One region of the Paraburkholderia pallida genome, then DNA from elsewhere that is predicted to be linked to it. Evidence: riboswitches for the same ligand, from Rfam matches in the RefSeq annotation. Region 1 holds a riboswitch; the other holds the start of a gene.
What was found. A riboswitch is a leader RNA that binds a small molecule or an ion and turns the genes downstream of it on or off. The one in region 1 is predicted to bind glycine.
Positions count from the first base shown of each region.

Region 2: linked by a shared signal. The riboswitch ahead of E1956_RS22635 (D-amino acid dehydrogenase) and the one ahead of gcvT (glycine cleavage system aminomethyltransferase GcvT) in region 1 are both predicted to bind glycine.

Region 1 covers NZ_CP038148.1:734,093-739,936, reverse strand. The annotation lists gene E1956_RS03250 (oxidoreductase) at 365-1,414, shown strand; gene E1956_RS03245 (hypothetical protein) at 1,670-2,035, shown strand; glycine riboswitch at 2,135-2,248, shown strand; glycine riboswitch at 2,297-2,437, shown strand; gene gcvT (glycine cleavage system aminomethyltransferase GcvT) at 2,527-3,645, shown strand; gene gcvH (glycine cleavage system protein GcvH) at 3,716-4,096, shown strand; gene gcvP (aminomethyl-transferring glycine dehydrogenase) at 4,176-5,844, shown strand, end outside.
Region 2 covers NZ_CP038149.1:1,672,779-1,678,622, reverse strand. The annotation lists gene E1956_RS22645 (sodium:solute symporter family protein) at 1-277, shown strand, start outside; gene E1956_RS22640 (beta-keto acid cleavage family enzyme) at 520-1,578, shown strand; glycine riboswitch at 1,842-1,953, shown strand; gene E1956_RS22635 (D-amino acid dehydrogenase) at 1,996-3,249, shown strand; gene E1956_RS22630 (LysR family transcriptional regulator) at 3,268-4,218, opposite strand; gene speB (agmatinase) at 4,394-5,368, shown strand; gene E1956_RS22620 (aldehyde dehydrogenase family protein) at 5,481-5,844, shown strand, end outside.

The DNA.
Region 1 (5,844 bases):
TCCTTGCGTGGCGCGGCGCCCGCGCACGAGAGCGCGCGAAGCACGGCAAACCGCATGGCGCGAGGCGCGCGTAACAACGCGGCGGCCTCTCACGCGAGAGCTGCGATGTTAACACGAGGCGGCTGCGCGCCGATGCGGCCCCGACGTCATCCACCGACTCGCCCCACTCACACGGCACTGAACCACGGCGGCCCGCCGCATCACGCCTGCGCCCACGCCATCCGTCCCCAGACTTTCGCCACGCCTGGCCCGTGCAACGCGCCAGCCACGCGTGCCACAATGGCAGGCCCCCTTGGCGGGCTCCCGCCACCCGCGGCGACGGCTCGCGCCGCGCCGCCTCATTGCTGGAAAGAGGACGCGCTTCATGACTGCACCGCTGCAAATCGGCCTGATGGGCTATGGCTTCGCCGGCCAGACCTTCCACGCACCCGTGATCGCCCATAGCGGCGCGGCCACGCTTGCCGCCATCGCGACGAGCCAGGCCGAGCGCGCACAGGCCGACTATCCCGATGCCGCGATCGTCCCCGACCTCGACGCCCTGCTCTCGCTCGACGCCATCGAATGCGTGGTGATCGCCACGCCCAACGACACGCACTACGAGCTCGCGCGCCGCACGCTGGAGCGCGGCAAGCACGTGCTGGTCGACAAGCCGGTCACGCTCACCGCCGAGGAAGCAAGCACGCTCGCCGCCATTGCGAAGCAGCGCGGCCTCGTGTTCGCGCCGTTCCACAACCGCCGCTGGGACGGCGATTTCCTCACCGTGCGCGATTTGCTCGCGAACGGCGAGCTCGGCCGCGTCACGCACTACGAATCGCATTTCGACCGCTTCCGTCCGCAGGTGCGCCAGCGCTGGCGCGAGGACGCGACACGCGGCGGCGGCCTGCTCTATGACCTCGGGCCACATCTGATCGACCAGACGCTCGCGCTCTTCGGCGCGCCCGAGTCGGTCACGGCGTTCGTCCACACGCGCCGCGACCACGCCACCGCGCCCGACTACGTGCACCTCGTGCTGCGCTACCCGGGCCACGACGCCGTGCTGCATGCAAGCGCACTGGCCGCGTTCGCGCCGCGCTTCGTCATCCATGGCACGCGCGGCAGCTATCTGAAGAACGGGCTCGATACGCAGGAAGATCAGCTCAAGGCGGGGTTGCGCCCGGGCCAGCCCGGTTTCGGCGACGGCAACGAGCCGGGCCGCCTGCACATGCTGGCTGATGACGGCACGGAAACCGAACTCGAAGTGCCCAACGCCGCCGGCAATTACGCGGATCTCTATCGCGCGCTCGCCGCCGCGATCCGCGATGGCGAGCCTTTCCCGGTGAGCCCGCAGGACGCCGTCGACGTGATGAGGATCATCGAGATCGCCACGCAGAGCGCCGCCGAAGGCCGCACGATCGCGTTCACGCCCACGGCTTGATAACGGACCCGCGCGCAAAACCGCGCGTTGGCGCGGTCGCGGGCGCTTCGCCCGGCGTTCAGCGCCCGCGTGCCGGCACCCCATGCACCTTGCATTTGCCCGACGCAATTGAAAGGTGTGAACAAATCGTTACAAGTGCATGCAGCGCCGCGGTCATCGGGTGGCGCGCGCGGCACGTTTGCCGACATACAACGCAAAAAAACCGAGCAACAACGACTAAAAGCTGCGACCAAAAGGAGAGTCTCAATGACCCGTTTGAACCGTGCCATCCGCTACGCCGCCGTCGGCGCGCTCGTCTCGACGCTCGCCGCTTGCGTGGTCAACCCGCCCCCGCCGCCGCGTCCCGTGGTTGTGAACCCCGGCCCGAATCCGCATGAAGTGGCGGTGGACCGCCTGCACGAGGTCGACGGCCGCATCGACAATCTGAGCCGCCGCATCGACATGCGCGTGAATCAGGGCTACTACCCGCCGCCCCAGGGCGCCGCGTTCCATCACCGCCTCGACACGATCCGCGGCGAAGCGCACGACATGGCGGCCCAGCACGGCGGCGGCATCTCCGGCGACGAGCAGCACGTGCTGAACCAGGAGCTCGACACGGCGGCGCGCGCCATCGGCGAGTAAAGCGGCAACCCCGGCGGCAACCCCGTCGGCAATCCCGGGAGCCACCCCGCCCCCGTTTTTTTCCGCATTGACACACCCGCCAAGCGTCGCGCACAATCGCTGCGCGCGCCGGGAGAGCGCGCCGTTTGTCGCACCCCGCCACCAGGCAGGTGCAACGCGGCGCCGCCGAAGGGGCAACCCACAAACTCTCAGGCAAAAGGACCGTGCGCGCCGGACCTCCGAATCGCTCGCGCGCGCCTGTGCGCCGCGTGTGACTTTCGAGTCCGAAACTCTGGAGAGCGGCAGTAGAACGGCTGGGCAAATGAGCCCCGGGCGTTCAGGCTGCCCACCGAAGGGGCGCGCGCCATCCAGCAGCATTCAACACGGCGCAATCTCTCAGGTATCGAGGACAGAGGGGCCATGCAAGAACCGACCCCAGGCATAGTGCCTGTGGCGTTTCCTGCATGGCCTTTTTCGTTTTCGCGCGATTTTTCGCGACCGCCTGAGGCCCCATGACCGAACTCAAACGCACCCCGCTGAACGACTCGCACCGCGCGCTCAATGCCCGCATGGTCGACTTCGGCGGCTGGGACATGCCCGTCAACTACGGCTCGCAGATCGACGAGCATCGCGCGGTGCGGACCGACGCCGGCATGTTCGACGTCTCGCACATGTGCGTGGTCGACTTCTCGGGCGCGAAGGCGCGCGAGTTCTTCTCCCGCGCGCTCGCCAACAACGTCGCCAAGCTCACGACGCCGGGCAAGGCGCTCTACTCGTGCATGCTGAACCCCGAAGGCGGCGTGATCGACGACCTGATCGTCTACTACTTCGCCGACGACGAATTCCGCACCGTGGTCAACGCGGGCACCGCCGAAAAAGACATCGCCTGGTTCGAGAAGCTCAACGCCGAAGGCGGCTTTGGCCTCACCATCACTCCGCGCCGCGATCTCGCAATCGTCGCCGTGCAGGGTCCGAGCGCGCGCGAAAAGGTCTGGCAAGTCGCGCCCTCCTCGCGCAGCGCCACCGAACTCCTCAAACCCTTTAACGCCGCGAAGATCGAAGCGTCGCCGTTCGGCGAGCTGATGGTCGCGCGCACGGGCTACACCGGCGAAGACGGCTTCGAAATCGTGCTGCCCGCCGCTGCCGTCTGCGAATTCTGGGACGCCCTGCAGCGCCAGGGCGTGAAGCCCTGCGGTCTCGGCGCGCGCGACACGCTGCGCCTCGAAGCGGGCATGAACCTCTACGGCCAGGACATGGACGACAGCGTCTCGCCGCTCGACGCGGGCCTCGCCTGGACCGTCGACATGAAGGAGCCGCGCGAGTTCGTCGGCCGCCCCGTGCTCGAGGCAAACGGCTCGCGCATGGCCTTCGTCGGCCTGATTCTGCAGAAGGAAAACGGCAAGGCCGGCGGCGTGCTGCGCGCGCACCAGAAGGTGCTCACGCCGCACGGTGAAGGCGAAATCACGAGCGGCACGTTCTCGCCGACGATGCAGGAATCGATCGCCTTTGCGCGCGTGCCCCAGGGCGTGCAGCCGGGCGACGTCGTGCAGGTGCAGATCCGTGACAAGGCCCTGCCTGCAAGCGTGGTAAAACTGCCCTTCGTGCGCAACGGCAAGGTGCTCGTCGCCTGATCCGCAAGGATTCGAGCCGCGCACGCCCCCCCTCTTTCAAGTCATAACGAACCACGCACTGGAGCAACCCATGAGCATCCCGGCCGATCTGAAATACACCGAATCGCACGAATGGATCCGCACCGAAGCCGACGGCACGCTGACCATCGGCATCACGGACCACGCACAAGAAGCGCTCGGCGACATCGTCTTCCTCGAGCTGCCTGATGCGGGCCGCGCCGTCGCCGCCGGCGACGCCGTTGCCGTGATCGAGTCGGTCAAGGCCGCCTCGGACATCTACGCACCGGTCGCGGGCGAGATCGTCGAATCGAACACCGCGCTCGTCGACACGCCGGATCAGGTGAACGGCGCGCCGTACGAGTCGTGGCTCTTCAAGATCAAGCCGGCCGCCGACGCCAAGCTCGACGCGCTGATCGACGCCGCCGCCTACGAAAAGGCCATCGGCGCTTAACACGCAGGCGAAGTCGCCTTAACCAGACGGCGCGGCGGCGCGCGCATTGCCCACGCCGCCCGCGCCCGCAGGAAACCCTATGAAGCTCGAACACCCGGATCGTCTGATGAACACGCCGCTCTCGGCCCTTTCGCTCGCCGCACTCGAAGCGCACGACGCCTTCGCCGCCCGCCACATCGGGCCCGACCCGGCCGACCAGCAGGCGATGCTCGACACGCTCGGCTTCGCCTCGCGCGCCGCGCTGATCGACGCGGTCATTCCGGCCGCGATCCGCCGCAAGGACGCGCTGCCGCTCGGCCCCTTCGGCGAGCCGCGCTCGGAAGCCGAAGCGATCGCCGCGCTGCGCGCGCTCGCAGACAAGAACCAGGTGTTCCGCTCCTACATCGGGCAGGGCTACTACGACACGCACACGCCGGCCGTGATCCTGCGCAACGTGCTCGAAAACCCGGCCTGGTACACGGCCTACACACCGTACCAGCCGGAAATCTCGCAGGGCCGCCTCGAAGCCCTGCTCAACTTCCAGCAGATGATCGTCGACCTGACGGGTCTCGCGATCTCAAACGCGTCGCTGCTCGACGAGGCCACCGCCGCCGCCGAAGCGATGACGCTCGTGCAGCGCGTGGGCAAGTCGAAGTCGAACGTGTTCTTCGTCGCCGACGACGTGCTGCCGCAAACGCTCGAAGTCGTGAAGACGCGCGCGAAGCCGATCGGCATCGAGGTGAAGGTCGGCCCCGCCGCTGAAGCCGCCAACGCAGGCGCGTTCGGCGTGCTGCTGCAATATCCGGGCGTGAACGGCGACGTGCGCGACTATCGCGAACTGGCGCAAGCCATCCACGCCGCGGGCGGCGCGGTGATCGCCGCCGCTGACCTGCTTGCGCTCACGATGCTCACGCCGCCGGGCGAATGGGGCGCCGATGTGGCCGTGGGCAACTCGCAGCGCTTCGGCGTGCCGATGGGCTTCGGCGGCCCGCACGCCGCGTACCTCGCGGTGAAGGACGAATTCAAGCGCCAGATGCCGGGCCGTCTCGTCGGCGTGACCGTCGACGCCCAGGGCAACCCGGCACTGCGCCTCGCGCTGCAAACGCGCGAGCAGCACATCCGCCGCGAAAAGGCCACCTCGAACGTCTGCACGGCGCAGGCGCTGCTGGCCATCATGGCGAGCATGTACGCCGTCTATCACGGCCCGCAGGGCCTGAAGCGCATCGCGCAGCGCGTGAACCGCGTGGCCGCGATCCTGGCCGCGGGCGCGAAGCAGCTCGGCTACACGCTCGTGAACGAGTCGTTCTTCGACACGCTCACGTTCGAAGCCGGCGCGCGCACCCAGGCGCTGCATGACGCAGCGCTCGCGCGCGGCATGAACCTGCGCCGCGTGAGCGAGACGCGCGTGGGCGTGTCCGTCGACGAAACCACCACGCGTGGCGATCTGGCCGATCTGCTCGCCGTGTTCGCGCAAGCCGCGTTTGCGAGCGAAGCGCCGTCGGTCGATGCGCTCGACGCCGCCCTCGCTGCGCAGCAAGCGGTGACGTTCCCGGCCGCGCTCGTGCGCGAAAGCGCGTACCTCACGCATCCGATCTTCAACCGCCACCATTCGGAAACGGAAATGCTGCGCTACCTGCGCAGCCTCGCCGACAAGGACCTCGCGCTCGACCGCTCGATGATCCCGCTCGGCTCGTGCACGATGAAGCTCAACGCCACCTCGGAGATGCTGCCGGTCACGTGGCCCGAGTTCGGCGGCATTCACCCGTTCG
Region 2 (5,844 bases), on a different contig from region 1:
GACATTGATGCTCACGCTCATCAACACGACCTATTACGGCGTCGGGCAATTCTTTCCGGGGCTAATTGCCGTGCTGTTCTCGATGCGCATCCGGCCCGCCGCGGTGACGGCCGGCATTCTCGCGGGAGATGGCCTGGCGCTCGCGTTCTACCTGGGCCGCTACGATCTCGGCGGCTTCAATCCTGGCTTGCTGTGCCTGGTAGTCAACTGCATGGTGATCGCGGTGCTCGAGTACGTGTTGCGGGCCACGCGGGCGAGTGGGGCGGTGCGGTCCTGAAGGCTTGACGAGGAGGCGCCGATATTCGGGCGCGCCATCGCGCGCCACCCCGCATCGCGCCGCGTCGATCAGTGACGGTGTTGCCGGCGCCTGTCATGGATAGTCAATCGACTGGCGCGCATGATCAAGCGGGGAATGGGCCCAAACCGGACAATGGCACGCATCACTATCGGGCGGCGCGCTGGACTCGCCAACGCGCTCGCCTGCGGATGCGACAGCCGCTTTCCCCCCGGAGACCCCGCATGAATTTTCTCGACGGCCACCTCTTTCCCGAGAATCAACAGCCCTTGATCATTACCGCGGCGCCTTACGCGCCAGGCTGGTTGCCCTCGGACTTTCCCGAGGACATTCCGGTCACCATGGATGAGCAGATCCAGAAAGCGGTGGACTGCTACAACGCGGGCGCCACGGTGCTGCATCTCCATGTGCGCGAACTCGATGGCAAGGGCAGCAAGCGTCTGTCGAAGTTCAACGAACTGATTGCCGGCGTGCGCAAGGCGGTGCCGGAGATGATCATCCAGGTGGGCGGCTCGATCTCGTTTGCGCCCGAAAACGAAGGGCAAGCGGCGAAGTGGCTCTCCGACGACACCCGCCACATGCTGGCCGAGCTCGAACCCACGCCGGACCAGGTCACGGTGACGGTCAATACTTCGCAGATGAATGTCACCGATCAGGCGGAAGACGCCGACTTCAAGGGCACCTCGCGCGAGAACCCGACGCTCTTTAACGCGTACAAGGAAATGACCGTGCCCGCACAGCCGGGCTGGGTCGAGGAGCACGTGCGCCGGCTGACGGCCAGGGGCATCCAGAGCGCGTTCCAGTGCTACAACCTCAACAGCTTCGAGTCGGTGGAGCGGCTGATGCGCCGCGGCTTCTACAAGGGCCCGCTGGTCATGAACTGGGTGGCGATCGCCGGCGGCATGGATACGCCGAACATCTACAGCCTCGGCAACTTCATCCGCGCGGTGCCCGACGGCGCGGTGGTCACGGTGGAGAGCAATGTGCGCAATGTACTGCCCGTGAACATGATGGGGATTGCGATGGGCCTGCACGTGCGTTGCGGCACGGAAGACTGCCTCTGGAACCAGAAGCGCACCGAAAAGATGAGCACCGTGAAGCAGATCGAGCAACTCGTGCGCATCTCGCGCGAATTCGGCCGCGATATCGCGACGGCGAAGGAGGCGCGCGAGATCAGCAAGATCGGTGTGTTCTACGACACGGTGGAGGAATCGCTGCACGCGAACGGCTTCGCACCGAACCGCAACGGCGGCACGCAAGGCTTCCTGCGCAAGACGGCTTGAGGCAGCGCCCGCGCGGTCCGGCTTTCATGCCGCGCCGGTATCACCTGTGCTTGCGGGGCGGCGCTTCGTGAGCGACGAGGGCCAGGGCCAAGCGTACGCGCAATCCTTCGCGAGGAAAAAAAATCGCTTGCAGCGGCAATAATGGCCCGCTATCTTTGCACTGTTCGATGAACTGCAGCGGGAGAGACTGTCACTGCGAAAGCATTTGACGGCGCCGACGGAGCAACCGCCCCGGAAACTCTCAGGCACAAGGACCCTGCAGCGAGAACACATCTGGAGAGCGGCGCGCAGGCGCCCACCGAAGGAGATTTCCGCCCGGCGTGCTGGATGCCGGCGCGGGAAGAAACTCTCAGGTACATGGACAGATGGGGCACGGTTGTCGGAAACGACAGTGCTCAATCTAATCTGGACCATGTCATGTCACGAATCGCCATCATTGGCGCCGGGATCACCGGCGTCACGACCGCTTACGCCCTTGCAAAGCGCGGCTTTCGCGTTACCGTGTTCGAACGCCACCGCTATAGCGCCATGGAGACGTCGTTCGCGAACGGCGGTCAGCTTTCGGCGTGCAATGCCGAAGTCTGGAACAACACCGCCACCGTCTTCAAAGGCCTGCGCTGGATGCTCACGCGCGACGCGCCGCTGCTCGTGAATCCGCTGCCCGCGTGGCACAAATATTCGTGGATGGCCGAATTTCTGCGGCAGATCCCGAACTATCGGGCCAACACGCTCGAAACGGTGCGCCTCGCAATGGCGGCCCGCGAGCACCTGTTCGAAACGGCCCGTAACGAAGGCATCGAGTTCGACCTCGAGCAGCGCGGCATCCTGCACATCTACAAGGACCGCAAGAGCTTTGACGTGGCCACGAAGGTCAACGCCGTCCTGACCGAAGGCGGCCTCGATCGCCGGCCCGTGACGCCGGCCGAGATCCGGGAGATCGAGCCGGCCCTGGAGGGCGCGTTTTTCGGTGGCTTCTTCACGCCCTCGGATTCGACCGGCGACATCCACAAGTTCACGCGCGGCCTCGCGATGGCGAGTGTGCGGCATGGCGTCGAATTCCACTACGACACGCAGATCGCCGCGATCCGGCGCGACCCGGGCGGCACGTTCACGCTCTCCACGCTGTCGCAGAACGATTCGCATGACGAAATATTCGAACGTATCGTCGTTTGTGCGGGCGTGAACAGCCGTGCATTCGCGTCGATGCTCGGCGACCACGTGAACGTGTATCCGGTGAAGGGCTATTCGATCACCGTAGGTCTCGACGACGAAAAGAGCCAGCGCGCGGCACCCTGGGTCAGCTTGCTCGACGAGAGCGCGAAGATCGTCACGAGCCGGCTCGGCGCCGACCGGTTCCGCGTGGCGGGCACGGCCGAGATCAACGGGTTCAACCGCGACATTCGCGCGGACCGTATCGCGCCGCTGGTCGAATGGACCCGCCGTCTGTTCCCGCAGGTCGACACGTCGCGCGTGATTCCGTGGGCGGGCCTGCGGCCCATGTTGCCGAGCATGCTGCCGAAGGTCGGCAGGGGGCGCATGCCGGGCGTGTTCTACAACACGGGGCACGGACATCTGGGCTGGACCTTGTCGGCCGCAACGGCGGAGAACGTCGCCGCGCTGATCGAGGGCATGGCCGGCACGGCTCAGGGCGTTCGCCTCGCGGCAGCCTGAGCGCGCGGCGCGCCGCGGCTACTTGCGGCGCGCGGGTTTTGTTGCGTCTCCGTGCCGGCCCGCGCGGTCATTCAGCCAGACCTCCTGCAGGTCGATCATGAACGCCTGCAGGATGGACGGCACGGCGGAGGCCCGGCGCGTCACCGCGCAAAAGGGTGACTGCATGCCGAACTGCTCGGGGCCGATGCGCCGCATGTCGTCGCGTTCCACCCAGCGCGCCGCATAGTGGTTGGGCAGGAATCCGATATATGCGCCGGAAAGAATCAGGATCGCCTGCGCTTCGACGTTGTCGACCGTCGCGGCGGCCTTGCTCGCGCTGAGCATCTTCAGATCGTGCTGCTGCAGGTAGCCGCGCGCCGCGATGCGGCTCGCAGCGATGGCTTCGATCTGAACGCCACCTTCCCCCGCCCCCGCAAACAGGGGGTTCCCCTTGCCGCAATAGAGCCCATCGGGTTCTTGATAGAGCTCGGTATAGGTGAGGCCCGGCACGTGGATCGGGAAGTGCCCGATCGCAACATGAAGCCTGCCGTCGAGCACGCGCTCCTCGAGCTCCGCCGGCGTGCCGATGTAGACGTCGACATGCACGTCTTCGCCGCGCGAAACGAACTTCTGCAAGGCCCGCGGCAGCGGCGAAGCGGTGTCCGTCACCGTGTTGTCGATGATGCCCAGATAGAGTCGGCCCGCGATATGCTGCTTCAGCGCGTCCGTGTCCATGCAGAACGCCTCTACGGCAACCTGCAGGCGCTGGGCCGCCTCGTACGTTGCGAGGCCGTGCTCGGTCAGGCGGAAGCCGCCGCGGCCGCGCTCGCACAGCTTGAGGCCGAGGCGCGTCTCGAGCGTGGTCATCTGCTCGCTGATGGTCGACTGGCTCACGTTCAGCGTTGCCTGGGCCGCTGAAAAGCCGCCGCATCGCACGACATGCATGAAAACCCTGAGTAGCTTGAGATCCACGTCCTGCAGTTGCGTCATTGCCCGCGTTCTCCATGATCGCTTGCTTCGGAAATTCCGATATGAATATCTGAACCCCGGGATTTTTGGTCAAAAATAATACCCACATAGTGTCTCAAAGCGGCGGCCCGATAAAAACCGGGTCGTTCACCGATTCCTGACTGGATGACCCAGCGGATCACACACGGAGACACTCATGCCGGGCAACACATACGAAAGCGGGCGGCTGGATTTGCCGTTCGTGGGCCATTGCACGTTCGCGAAATCGCCGGTCTGCCTCGACTGGGATCGCATCGACGCCGATGTGGCGATCCTCGGCGCGCCCAACGACATGGGCACGCAATGGCGCTCGGGGGCGCGCTTCGGGCCGCGCAGCATCCGCGAAGCGTCCACGCTGTTTTCGTTCGGCCACGCGGGAGCCTACGATCACGAAGACGACGCGCTCTATCTGACGCGCGACCAGGTGCGCATGGTGGACGTGGGCGACGCCGACATCGTCCACACCGACATGGCGGCGAGCAACGCCAACATCGAAAGCGCGGTGCGCAAGATTCTCGCGAATGGAGCGATGCCCGTGACGCTCGGCGGCGATCATTCGATTCACGCCCCGGTGATCCAGGCGTTCGAGGGCCATGGCCCGATTCACATCGTGCACTTCGACGCGCATCTGGATTTCGTCGACGAACGCCACGGCGTGCGTTACGGACACGGCAATCCGCTGCGGCGCGCTTCGGAGATGCAGCACATCAGCGGCATGACGCAGCTCGGCATCCGCAACGTTTCGTCGTCGAACCGCGGCGACTATGACGCCGCGCGAGCGGCGGGCTCCGACATTCTTTCCGTGCGCGACGTGCGCCGGCTCGGCGCGGAGGGCGTGCTGGCACGGATTCCCGAAGGCCGCGCCTACTACATCACGATCGACATCGACGGCTTCGATCCGTCCATCGCGCCGGGCACGGGCACGCCGAGCCATGGCGGCTTCACCTACTACGAAGTGCTGGAAATCATCCAGGGGCTCGCGCGCCGCAGCCACGGCAACGTGGTGGGCATGGACCTCGTGGAAGTCGCTCCGGCCTACGATCCGGCGGGCGTGACGCCCATTCTTGCGGCTCAACTGCTGCTGAATTCGATCGGCGTCATCTTTCACGCTCGCAGCCAGCATCGGCGCTAAGCCATTGAGTCATTGAGGCATTGAGGACCAGGGCCAGCGACGCAGGCAACGGCACGAAACATTAATGCGCGCGCCGTGGGCGCACGACGCCGCGCGAGATCAGGAGACAAGCTTGGATTCCATCGTACGAAACTATCTGGAGCAGTTCGGCGTGCGTGAAGCAACGCGGCGCTTTCTCGAGCAGCCGCAACGCATGTTCATCGCCGGCGCGTTCGTGCCGGGCAGCGAGGGCGAGGTGCTCGACGTGGTCGAGCCGTCCACCGAAGGCATCATCACGCAGATTCCGCTCGCCACGGCAGGCGACCTCGACCGTGCAGTCGCCGCGGCGCGCGGGCAGTTCGACGGCGGCGCGTGGCGGCGCCTCAAGCCGCTCAAGCGCGAGCGCCTGCTGCATCGCCTCGCCGATCTGATCGAGGCTCACGCCGACGAGCTGGCCGAGATCGAGTCGATCGACGTCGGCAAATCGGTGGCGAATG